One region of the Streptomyces sp. NPDC008238 genome, then DNA from elsewhere that is predicted to be linked to it. Evidence: riboswitches for the same ligand, from Rfam matches in the RefSeq annotation. Region 1 holds a riboswitch; each other region holds the start of a gene.
The links. Region 1 has a riboswitch for cobalamin ahead of ACFZAU_RS05550 (ribonucleoside-diphosphate reductase subunit alpha). Riboswitches for the same ligand answer to the same signal wherever they lie in the genome.
Positions count from the first base shown of each region.

Region 2: it holds a riboswitch for cobalamin, as region 1 does, so the genes downstream of both, nicT (Nickel transporter NicT) here and ACFZAU_RS05550 (ribonucleoside-diphosphate reductase subunit alpha) in region 1, are expected to answer to the same signal.
Region 3: it holds a riboswitch for cobalamin, as region 1 does, so the genes downstream of both, ACFZAU_RS17285 (cobalamin biosynthesis protein) here and ACFZAU_RS05550 (ribonucleoside-diphosphate reductase subunit alpha) in region 1, are expected to answer to the same signal.

Region 1 is NZ_JBIBGK010000002.1:159,854-163,120, forward strand. Features, by position in the region: gene mctP (monocarboxylate uptake permease MctP) at 1-273, shown strand, start outside; gene ACFZAU_RS05545 (GlxA family transcriptional regulator) at 331-1,305, opposite strand; cobalamin riboswitch at 1,553-1,712, shown strand; gene ACFZAU_RS05550 (ribonucleoside-diphosphate reductase subunit alpha) at 1,843-3,267, shown strand, end outside.
Region 2 is NZ_JBIBGK010000013.1:154,521-157,787, reverse strand. Features, by position in the region: gene ACFZAU_RS25025 (MFS transporter) at 52-1,542, opposite strand; cobalamin riboswitch at 1,881-2,082, shown strand; gene nicT (Nickel transporter NicT) at 2,111-3,223, shown strand.
Region 3 is NZ_JBIBGK010000006.1:314,623-317,889, reverse strand. Features, by position in the region: gene ACFZAU_RS17295 (inorganic phosphate transporter) at 6-1,220, shown strand; gene ACFZAU_RS17290 (hypothetical protein) at 1,258-1,497, shown strand; cobalamin riboswitch at 1,653-1,778, shown strand; gene ACFZAU_RS17285 (cobalamin biosynthesis protein) at 1,833-2,825, shown strand; gene ACFZAU_RS17280 (cobyric acid synthase) at 2,822-3,267, shown strand, end outside.

The sequences.
Region 1 (3,267 bases):
ATGGTCTACGGCACCTGGGTGGCGTACGGCGTGGCCAGCCCGGCCCAGAAGCACTTCGGCGGCTCCTCCGACACCATCCCGGTCATCGGCCAGATCGGCTACATCGGCCTGACCGCCTTCGTGCTCAACGTCGTGGTGACCGTCGTCCTCACCTTCGTCCTGCGGGCCCTCAAGGCCCCCGAGGGCGTCGACGAGACCAGCCAGGCCGACTTCACGGCCGACGCCGGCGACCCGGGCGTGCAGAAGGACCTGCCGGTGGGCGCCGGTCACTGACCGCCGCACCGGCCACGAGCACGGGCCGCCGCCCTGGGACGGGGTGGCGGCCCGTCGTCATGCGGTACGGGCGGCCGGCACCGGGCAGCGGAAGGTGCGCCGGTACGCCTGGGGGGTGGTGCCCACCCAGCGGGCGAAGTGGTGGCGCAGGGTGGCCGCGTTGCCGAACCCGGCGCGCGCGGCGACGGCGTCCACCGTCTCGTCGGTGCCCTCCAGCAACTCCCGGGCCAGCAGGACGCGCTGGCCCAGCAGCCAGCGGTAGGGCGTCGTACCGGTCTCCTGCTGGAAGCGGCGGGCGAAGGTGCGCGGCGACATGTGCGCCCGGGCGGCCAGTTCGTCGACGGTGACCACGCGGTCCAGGTGCCGTTCCATCCACGCCAGGACCTCGCCCACGGTGTCGCAGCGGGTGCGCGGCAGCGGGCGGTCGACGTACTGGGTCTGGCCGCCCTCCCGGTGCGGCGGCACCACCATGCGCCGGGCGATGGCGTTGGCCACGTCGCTGCCCTGCTCCTTGCGCACCAGGTGCAGGCAGGCGTCGATCCCGGCGGCGGTGCCGGCCGAGGTGATCACCGGGTCCTCGTCCACGTAGAGCACGTCGGGCTCGACCCGCACCCGGGGGTAGCGCCGCGCCAGTTCCTCCGCGTGCTTCCAGTGGACGGCGCAGCGGCGGCCGTCCAGCAGGCCGGCGGCGGCCAGCGCGAAGACCCCCGAGCAGACGCTGAGCACCCGCGCCCCGCGTCCGACGGCACGGTTCAGCGCGTCCAGCAGCTCCGGCGGGTACTGCCGGTCCACATAGGAGTCGCCGGCCGGCACCGCGACCAGGTCGGCCTCCTCCAGCCGTTCCAGTCCGTGCCGGGTGCCGACGGTGAACCCGGCGGGTGTCGTCAGCGTCGGGCTCTCCGCGGAGGCCACGGCGAAGTCGTAGGCCGGCAGACCGTCGTCCGACCGGTCGATTCCGAACACCTCGCAGACGACCCCGAGTTCGAAGGGATGGACTCCGTCGAGCAGGACCACGGCCACGTTCTGCAGCATGCCTCCAGGATGGCAGACCGGCCGCCGGGGCGTGGCAGGATTTCGCGGTAGCACGTCAGTCCTGCCACTCCCGGCGGGACCGCGCGAGGAGGAGAGTCGAGGGCATGGAAACCTTCCTCGCCACCGTCACCGCACTGGTCTTCTTCCTGGCCCTGGCCCTCGCGGCCCTGACCGGACACGTCCACGACTCCCGCGACGGCCACGACTGGCACCGGTGAACCCGTCGCTCTGTAACCACGCCGACACAACATCTGGTGGTGTCACCAGCGGGCGCCACTAGATGTATGCTCAACTCCGCTGTCGCCGCAGGGGAAGCCGGTGGGAATCCGGGACTGCCCCGCAACGGTGTGCGGGCGCCCCAGGGCATACCCGCGAGTCCGAGTACCTGCCGACGGCACCGTCCGGCGCGCCGTCCGGACGGTGAAGTGTCCGGGCCTCGCGGGTTGGGCCGGCGGACGCGCCGCGGCATGCCCTGGCCTGCCCCGCGTGCGCCCCGTCGCTCCTCCGCGTCGCCGCCGTACGAGGGAGAGAGCACACGTGACCATCGCGCCCGCCGCACCCGCCACCGCATCGGACCCTGCCTCAACCGGGGCCGAACTGCTGCGCACCCTGACGGAACTGACCGCAGACCTCCCCGACACCGACCCCGGCCGGGTCGCCGCCGCCGCGCTGCGCGGCCGCAGCGCCGCCGCGGACGAGGCGGAACTGCGGGCGCTGGCCACCGAGGCCGCCGCCGGACTGATCGCGGAGGACCCGCAGTACTCGCGGCTCGCCGCCCGTCTGCTCACCCTCGCCATCGCCGACGAGGCGGCGGGCGAGGGCGCGGTCTCCTTCTCCGCGTCCATCGCCGTGGGCCACCGCGAGGGCCTGATCGCCGACGGCACCGCCGCCTTCGTCGCCGAGCACGCCGGCCGGCTGGACGCCCTGGTCGACACCGCGCTCGCCGACGGCGCCGACGACCGTTTCGGCTACTTCGGCCTGCGCACCCTGCACAGCCGCTACCTGCTGCGCCACCCGATCTCCCGCCAGGTCGTCGAGACCCCGCAGCACTTCATGCTCCGCGTCGCCTGCGGCCTGGCCGAGGACGGCACCAGCCGGTCGGTGGACGAGGTCGCGGCGCTCTACGGACTGATGAGCCGGCTGGACTACCTGCCCAGCTCCCCCACGCTCTTCAACTCCGGCACCCGGCACCCGCAGATGTCCTCCTGCTACCTGCTGGACTCCCCGCTGGACGAGCTGGACTCCATCTACGACCGCTACCACCAGGTGGCCCGGCTGTCCAAGCACGCCGGCGGCATCGGCCTGTCCTACTCCCGCATCCGCTCCCGCGGCTCGCTGATCCGCGGCACCAACGGGCACTCCAACGGCATCGTCCCGTTCCTGCGCACCCTCGACGCCTCCGTCGCCGCCGTGAACCAGGGCGGCCGCCGCAAGGGCGCGGCCTGCGTCTACCTGGAGACCTGGCACGCGGACATCGAGGAGTTCCTGGAGCTGCGCGACAACACCGGTGAGGAGGCGCGCCGCACCCACAACCTGAACCTGGCGCACTGGATCCCGGACGAGTTCATGCGCCGCGTCGACACCGACGGCACCTGGTCGCTGTTCTCCCCCGCCGACGTGCCCGAGCTGGCCGACCTGTGGGGCGAGGAGTTCGACGCCGCCTACCGCAAGGCCGAGGCCGCGGGCCTGGCCCGCAAAACCCTCCCGGCGCGGGAGCTGTACGGCCGCATGATGCGCACCCTCGCGCAGACCGGCAACGGCTGGATGACCTTCAAGGACGCCTCCAACCGCACCGCCAACCAGACCGCCGAGCCCGGCCGCGTCATCCACTCCTCCAACCTCTGCACGGAGATCCTGGAGGTCACGAACGACGGCGAGACCGCGGTCTGCAACCTCGGTTCGGTCAACCTCGGTGCGTTCGTGGGTGAGGACGGCTCGATCGACTGGGAGCGGCTGGACGCC
Region 2 (3,267 bases), on a different contig from region 1:
CGTGCCCGTCGACGCGCGCGAAGGCGGTGGCGGCGTTGTCGACCGCGGTCCTCAGGTATGGGCTGTGCCCTGTTGGGCGGCGGGCAGTTCCTTGGGAGGTTGCACGAACAGGGCGAGGATGGCGACGGCGGCGGCCAGAAGGGCTCCGGCGACGGTGAACGCGATGCGGTAGCCGTACAGATAGCTCTCCAACCGCACGGAGGGCGTGGTGCTGGTACCGCGGGAGGCGAGATGGCCGGTGACTGCCGATAGATAGAGGGTGTTGAGCAGGGCCGGCCCCAGCGCGGCCCCGATCTGCTGACTGGTGTTCAGGGCCGCGCTGGCGACTCCGGCGTCCTGCGGGTCGACGGCAGCAAGCACGACGTTGGGGCCGGCCAGGAAGAACAGGCCCACCCCGATGCTGACCAGCAGTTGCGTGGGCAGGACTTCGCCCGTGTAGCCGGAGGCCCCGTCCAGGCGGGTCAGCCACAGCAGGCCCGTCGTGGCCAGGGCCGAGCCCGCGACCATGAGCGTTTTGGGGCCCCAGCGGGCGACCAGTGGTGCGCTGAGGGTGGTGGTGGCGATGATGCCGACGCTGAAGGGCAGGAACGCGAATCCGGCCTGCAGCGGGGTGTAGTGGAGATTGACCTGCAGGAAGTAGGTCATGAAGAGGTTCATGCCGAACATCCCGGCTCCGATGAGGAGGTTGCCCAGGAACACTCCTGCCCGGCTGCGCTCCGAGATCACTCGCAGCGGCAGCATCGGGAGCGCGGTGCGGCGCTCCACCATGACGAACGCCGTCAGCAGCACAAGAGCGGCCGCCAGCAGGAGGAGCGTCGGTGGCGCCGCCCAGCCACCGCCTTGCGCTGCTTCTGTGAACCCGAAGACGAGGGCGACCAGCCCTCCGGTCACGAGCGCAGCCCCGGGAATGTCCAGGTGACGTTCGCCCTCGGCGCGGCTCTCACGGACGGACGGTCGGGCCGCCATCACCATGGCGAGCGCGATGGGAACGTTGATGTACATGCACCAGCGCCAACCGGCGAACTCGGTCAGTACGCCGCCGAGCAGCAGCCCGACCGCACCACCGCCGCCCTGGAAGGCGCCGTAGATCCCGAAGGCTTTGGCCCGCTCCTTCGGGTCGGTGAAGGCGACGGTGATCAGGGACAGAGCCGCAGGTGCCAGGAGCGCGGCGAAGGCGCCCTGCATCGCGCGGGCGGCGAACAGGACGCCCGGCGTGGGGGCGAGGCCGCCGAGCATGGAGGCTGCGGCGAACCCCAGTAGGCCTGTGACGAGTATTCGCTTGCGTCCGGCCAGGTCGGCGATGCGGCCGCCCAGCAGCAAGAGACCGCCGAACGCAAGGGCGTACGAGGTGATCATCCATTGCCGGCCGGCATCGGTCATGGCCAGGTCGCGCTGCGCCCGGGGCAGGGCGATGTTCACGATCGATACGTCGAGTACGACCATCAGCGTGGCCACCGAGCACACGATCAGGGTCGTCCAACGGCGTGGATCAGCAGTCGCCTGGGACTGGTCCGTTCCCGCGGATGGGGCGGGCGTGGTCATCAGTGATCCTCCTGGAAACAGATCGACGAGGGGAGAGGAGCGGTGGGCAACCGCGTCGACCGGAGCCTGCGCTCCCGGCAGGAGAAGGGGCAAAGCCTCATGCCGGATCGGCAAGTTTTGAGGTGCACGGATGTGTCGGGGCCTCGGGTTCCGAGCGTCGGCACGGTCCCTTCCTCGGAAGCACGGGTGCGGCGACGGCCTGCGGACACGATGGCCGTCGATGGTGCCGTGTCCGGAACGCTCGACGGAACGAGGTGGACGGGCGTGGCCCCCACAGGCCCGGATGTGATCTTCAACCCCTCCGGTCCCGGAGCCTTGCAGGCCTCCCACCAGGGAATCTAGGGTGGTCGCGCCGTGGTGCTCGGGAAGACCGGTGACAGCTGACGCAAGCTCACTCCGGAGCGGCCCTCGCCACTGTGATCGGGTAGTTCCCGCCTCTTCCGCCATCGGCGGTGCCACTGGCCTCACCAAGGCCGGGAAGGCAGAGGCGGGCGCGCTTCGCCCGTAAGCCAGGAGACCGGCCGCGGCATCTCACGAAGTGATCCACGAGGTGCTGGAGCGTGACCGCATGACCCTGCCCACATCCGACCTGCCCGCATCCGGCCTGCCCGCGGCCTTCCGCTGGCGGCGCGAGGACACCGTCCGCACCGCCGGCCTGATGGCGGTGATCGTGGCGCTGCACGTCGTCGCCTTCGGGATCCTCTTCCTCCTCGTGGTGCCGAACCACTACGAGGTCGGTTCCAAGGCCTTCGGCCTGGGCCTCGGCGTCACCGCGTACACGCTGGGGATGCGGCACGCCTTCGACGCCGACCACATCGCCGCCATCGACAACACCACGCGCAAGCTCATGGCGGACGGCAAGCGGCCCGTCTCGGTGGGCTTCTGGTTCGCCCTCGGGCACTCGAGCGTCGTCGTGGCCATGGCGGCCCTCGTCGCCGCGGGCACGCAGCTCGCCGGCACCCTCGCCGACGAGGACTCCGGCACCCACCAGACGCTCGGGCTGGTCGGCACCACCGTCTCGGGGACCTTCCTCTACGCCATCGCCGCGCTCAACCTCGTCGCGCTGCTGGGCATCCTCCGGGTCTTCAGGAGCATGCGCCGGGGGTCCTTCGACGAGTCCGCACTCGAGGCGCACCTGGACTCGCGCGGCTTCATGAACAGGATCCTGGGCCGGCTGACGAAGGCGATCACGCGCCCGGGCCAGATGTACCCCCTGGGCTTCCTGTTCGGGCTGGGCTTCGACACGGCCACCGAGGTGGCGCTCATGGTCATGGCCGGCAGCGGGGCCGCGGCGGGACTGCCGTGGTACGCGATCCTCTGCCTGCCGCTGCTGTTCGCCGCCGGCATGAGCCTGTTCGACACGCTCGACGGGACCTTCATGAACTTCGCCTACCAGTGGGCGTTCTCCAACCCGGTCCGCAAGGTCTACTACAACCTCACGATCACCGGTCTGTCGATCGCCGTCGCCTTCCTCATCGGCACCATCGAGCTCGTCGGTGTCCTGCACGACAAGCTCGACATGACGGACGGCTTCACGGGCTGGGTGGCAGGACTCGACCTCGACAACGTCGGCTACGTGATCGTCGGCCTGTTCGTGGCCGTGTGGGCCGTCGCGATCGCCTACTGGCGCCTCGCCAGGGTGGAGGACCGCTGGGCGGCGCGAACGGCGAGCGGCGGCTGACGCCTTCCGGGACGGAGGGGCACCCGTCGCGCAGCCGGCACCGG
Region 3 (3,267 bases), on a different contig from region 1:
GGTCAATGGAACACATCACGCTCCTGATCGGAATCGTGATCATTACCGCACTCGTGTTCGACTTCACGAACGGTTTCCACGACACCGCCAATGCGATGGCGACCACCATCTCCACTGGCGCACTCAAGCCCAAGACGGCGGTGGCCATGTCCGCCGTGCTCAACCTCGTCGGCGCCTTCCTCTCCGTCGAGGTGGCGAAGACGATCTCCGGCGGCATCCTCGACGAGAGCACGGGCATCAAGCCCGAGGTCATCTTCGCGGGGCTCGTCGGCGCGATCGTCTGGAACCTGCTGACCTGGCTGGCGGGCCTCCCCTCCAGCTCCTCCCACGCCCTCTTCGGCGGCCTCATCGGCGCCTCCGTCGCCTCGGCCGGATTCGGCTCGATCAACGGCGACGCGGTCGTCATGAAGGTCCTGATCCCGGCCGTCTGCGCCCCGGTGGTCGCCGGTGTCGCCGCGATGCTGGCGACCCGCCTGACCTACCGCATCGGCCGCAATACCGACCCGGCCGCCACCGCCAAGGGCTACCGGGCCGGGCAGATCGCCTCGGCCGGCCTCGTCTCGCTCGCCCACGGCACCAACGACGCGCAGAAGACCATGGGTGTCATCACCCTTGCCCTGATCGCCGGCAACGTCGTCGCCCCCGACTCCGACCCGCCGCTGTGGGTCATCGTCTCGGCCGGACTCGCCATCGCGCTCGGCACCTTCATCGGTGGGTGGCGGATCATCCGCACCATGGGCAAGGGCATCACCGACATCCAGCCGCCGCAGGGCTTCGCCGCCCAGACCGGCGCCGCCACCGTCATCCTGGCCTCCTCGCACCTCGGCTTCTCGCTCTCCACCACGCAGGTCTGCTCCGGCTCCGTCATGGGCGCCGGCGTCGGCCGCAAGGGCGGCGTCGTCCGCTGGAGCACCGCGGGACGGATGTTCGCCGCGTGGGGGCTCACCCTGCCGGCCGCGGGCCTGGTCGCCGCCGGCGCCGCGCTCCTGGCCGACCAGGGCGACTGGGGCGTCACGGCGGTCGCCGTCCTGGCGCTGGCCGCCTGCACCACGATCTGGATCGCCTCCCGCCGCAAGCCCGTCGACCACACCAACGTCAACGCCGCCCACGACGACCAGGAGCCGGGCGTCATCACGACGGCCATCGCCGCCGTGATCCCGCCGCCCGCGGGCCTGACCGCGACCGCCGCCGACACCGACCCCGCCAAGGCCTCCGCCTGACGGCGGCGCCGCACCGGCCCCGGAAGGAACCAGCACCATGCACATCGACTGGGCTGCCCTCGGCTCCGTCTTCGGCGTCAGCCTCGCCGTGACCGTCGGACTCGTCGGCCTGTTCACCCTCGGCATCGTCGGCCTGTCCAAGCAGGGCACGGCCGGCGGCGAGACGGGCACCTCCACCACGGGCGGCTCCACCGCCCTCGCCCGCACCGGCGCCTACCTGTGCTTCGCGCTCTGCGCGGCGGCGGTGGCGTACGGGATCCACCTGATCGTCGCCTGACCCGCACGTCACCGCGCACCGCGGTGTGAAGTTGACCTCAGCTCCCGGCTTTCCGGCCGTGAGCTGGGGTTTCTTCTTTTCCACAGGCAGTGGCGGTGAGTTGACGGGCCGGAGCGGCCCGTGGTGGTATCGGAACCGCCAAACGGCGGCAGGAGAGGAAGTCCGGTGCGAATCCGGCGCGGTCCCGCCACTGTCACCGGGGAGCGGACCCCCGCCCATGGCCACGGCCCGAGGAAGGGCTGGAAGGCCGGGGGTGCCGCCGATCCGGGAGCCAGGAGACTCTCGTCGCCGGTCACGTCGAACCAGGGCGCGGACCCTGAGTGAGGACTCCTGCGATGCGCGGCTCCGGCCGTTCACCCGACACCGGCGCCGCGGCGCCGTGCGTGTTCGCCGCCGGTGCGGCCCTCGGCTGGCTCGCCGACCTCGGTTTCGCCGACCCGCGGCGCGGTCACCCCGTGGCGGTGTTCGGGAGTGCCGCCGCCCGCCTGGAGCGGGCGTTGTGGCGCGACCACCGCGGCCGCGGCGCCCTCCACACCGTCCTGTGCGCCGGCGGCGCCGTGGCGACCGCGACGGGGTTGCAGCGTGCGGTGCGCCGTTCCGGCCCCGCGTCCGTCGCCCTGACGGCGGCGGCGACCTGGGCCGTGCTCGGCGGGACCTCCCTGGTCCGGGAGGCGCGGGCCATCGGCGCCGCCCTGTCCGCCGGCGACACGGAGGCGGCACGCGAGCGGCTGCCCCATCTGTGCGGCCGCGACCCCCAGGCGCTGGACGAGGCGCAGTTGGCGCGGGCGGTCGTGGAGTCCGTCGCGGAGAACACCTCGGACGCCGTCGTCGGCGCGCTGGTGTGGGGCGCGCTGGGCGGCGTGCCCGGGCTGGTGGGCTTCCGGGCGGTGAACACCCTCGACGCGATGGTGGGTCACAAGTCGCCGCGTCACCGGAGGTTCGGCTGGGCCGCGGCCCGGCTGGACGACGTGGCCGGCTACCCCGGCGCCCGGCTGACCGCCGCGCTCGCGGTGCTCGCCGGGCCCGATCCCCGGGGGGCGTGGCGTACCTGGCGCAGGGACGGCTCCCGGCACCCCAGCCCGAACGCGGGGCCCGTGGAGGCGTCGTTCGCGGGGGCGTTGGGCGTACGCCTCGGGGGGACGCTTGCCTATGGCGGGCGGGTGGAGCACCGGCCCGTGCTCGGGGCGGGGAACCGGCCGGTGGAGGCAGGGGACATCGAACGGGCGGCACGCCTGTCGCGGCGGGTCGGCGCGCTGGCGCTGGCGGTCGCGGTGGGCGGACGCCTGGCGTGGGGCGCGGTCGCCCGGAGTCGGAGGAGGCACGCATGAGGGGCGGGGGCCTGCTGGTCGCGGGGACCACGTCGGACGCCGGCAAGAGCGTCGTCACGGCGGGGATCTGCCGGTGGCTGGCGCGGCAGGGCGTGTCCGTGGCGCCGTTCAAGGCGCAGAACATGTCACTGAACTCGTACGTCACCCGTGAGGGCGCCGAGATCGGCCGGGCCCAGGCGATGCAGGCGCAGGCGGCCCGCGTGGAGCCCACGGCCCTGATGAACCCGGTGCTGCTCAAGCCCGGCGGGGACCGGACGAGCCAGGTCGTCCTGCTGGGGCGCGCGGTGGGCGAGATGAGCGCGCGCGGCTACCACAACGGGAGCCGCGCGGAGCTGCTGCGGACCGTCACGGACTGCCTGGAGGAGCTGCGCGGCCGGTACGACGCGGTGATCTGCGAGGGCGCCGGCAGCCCGGCCGAGATCAACCTGCGGCGGGGCGACAT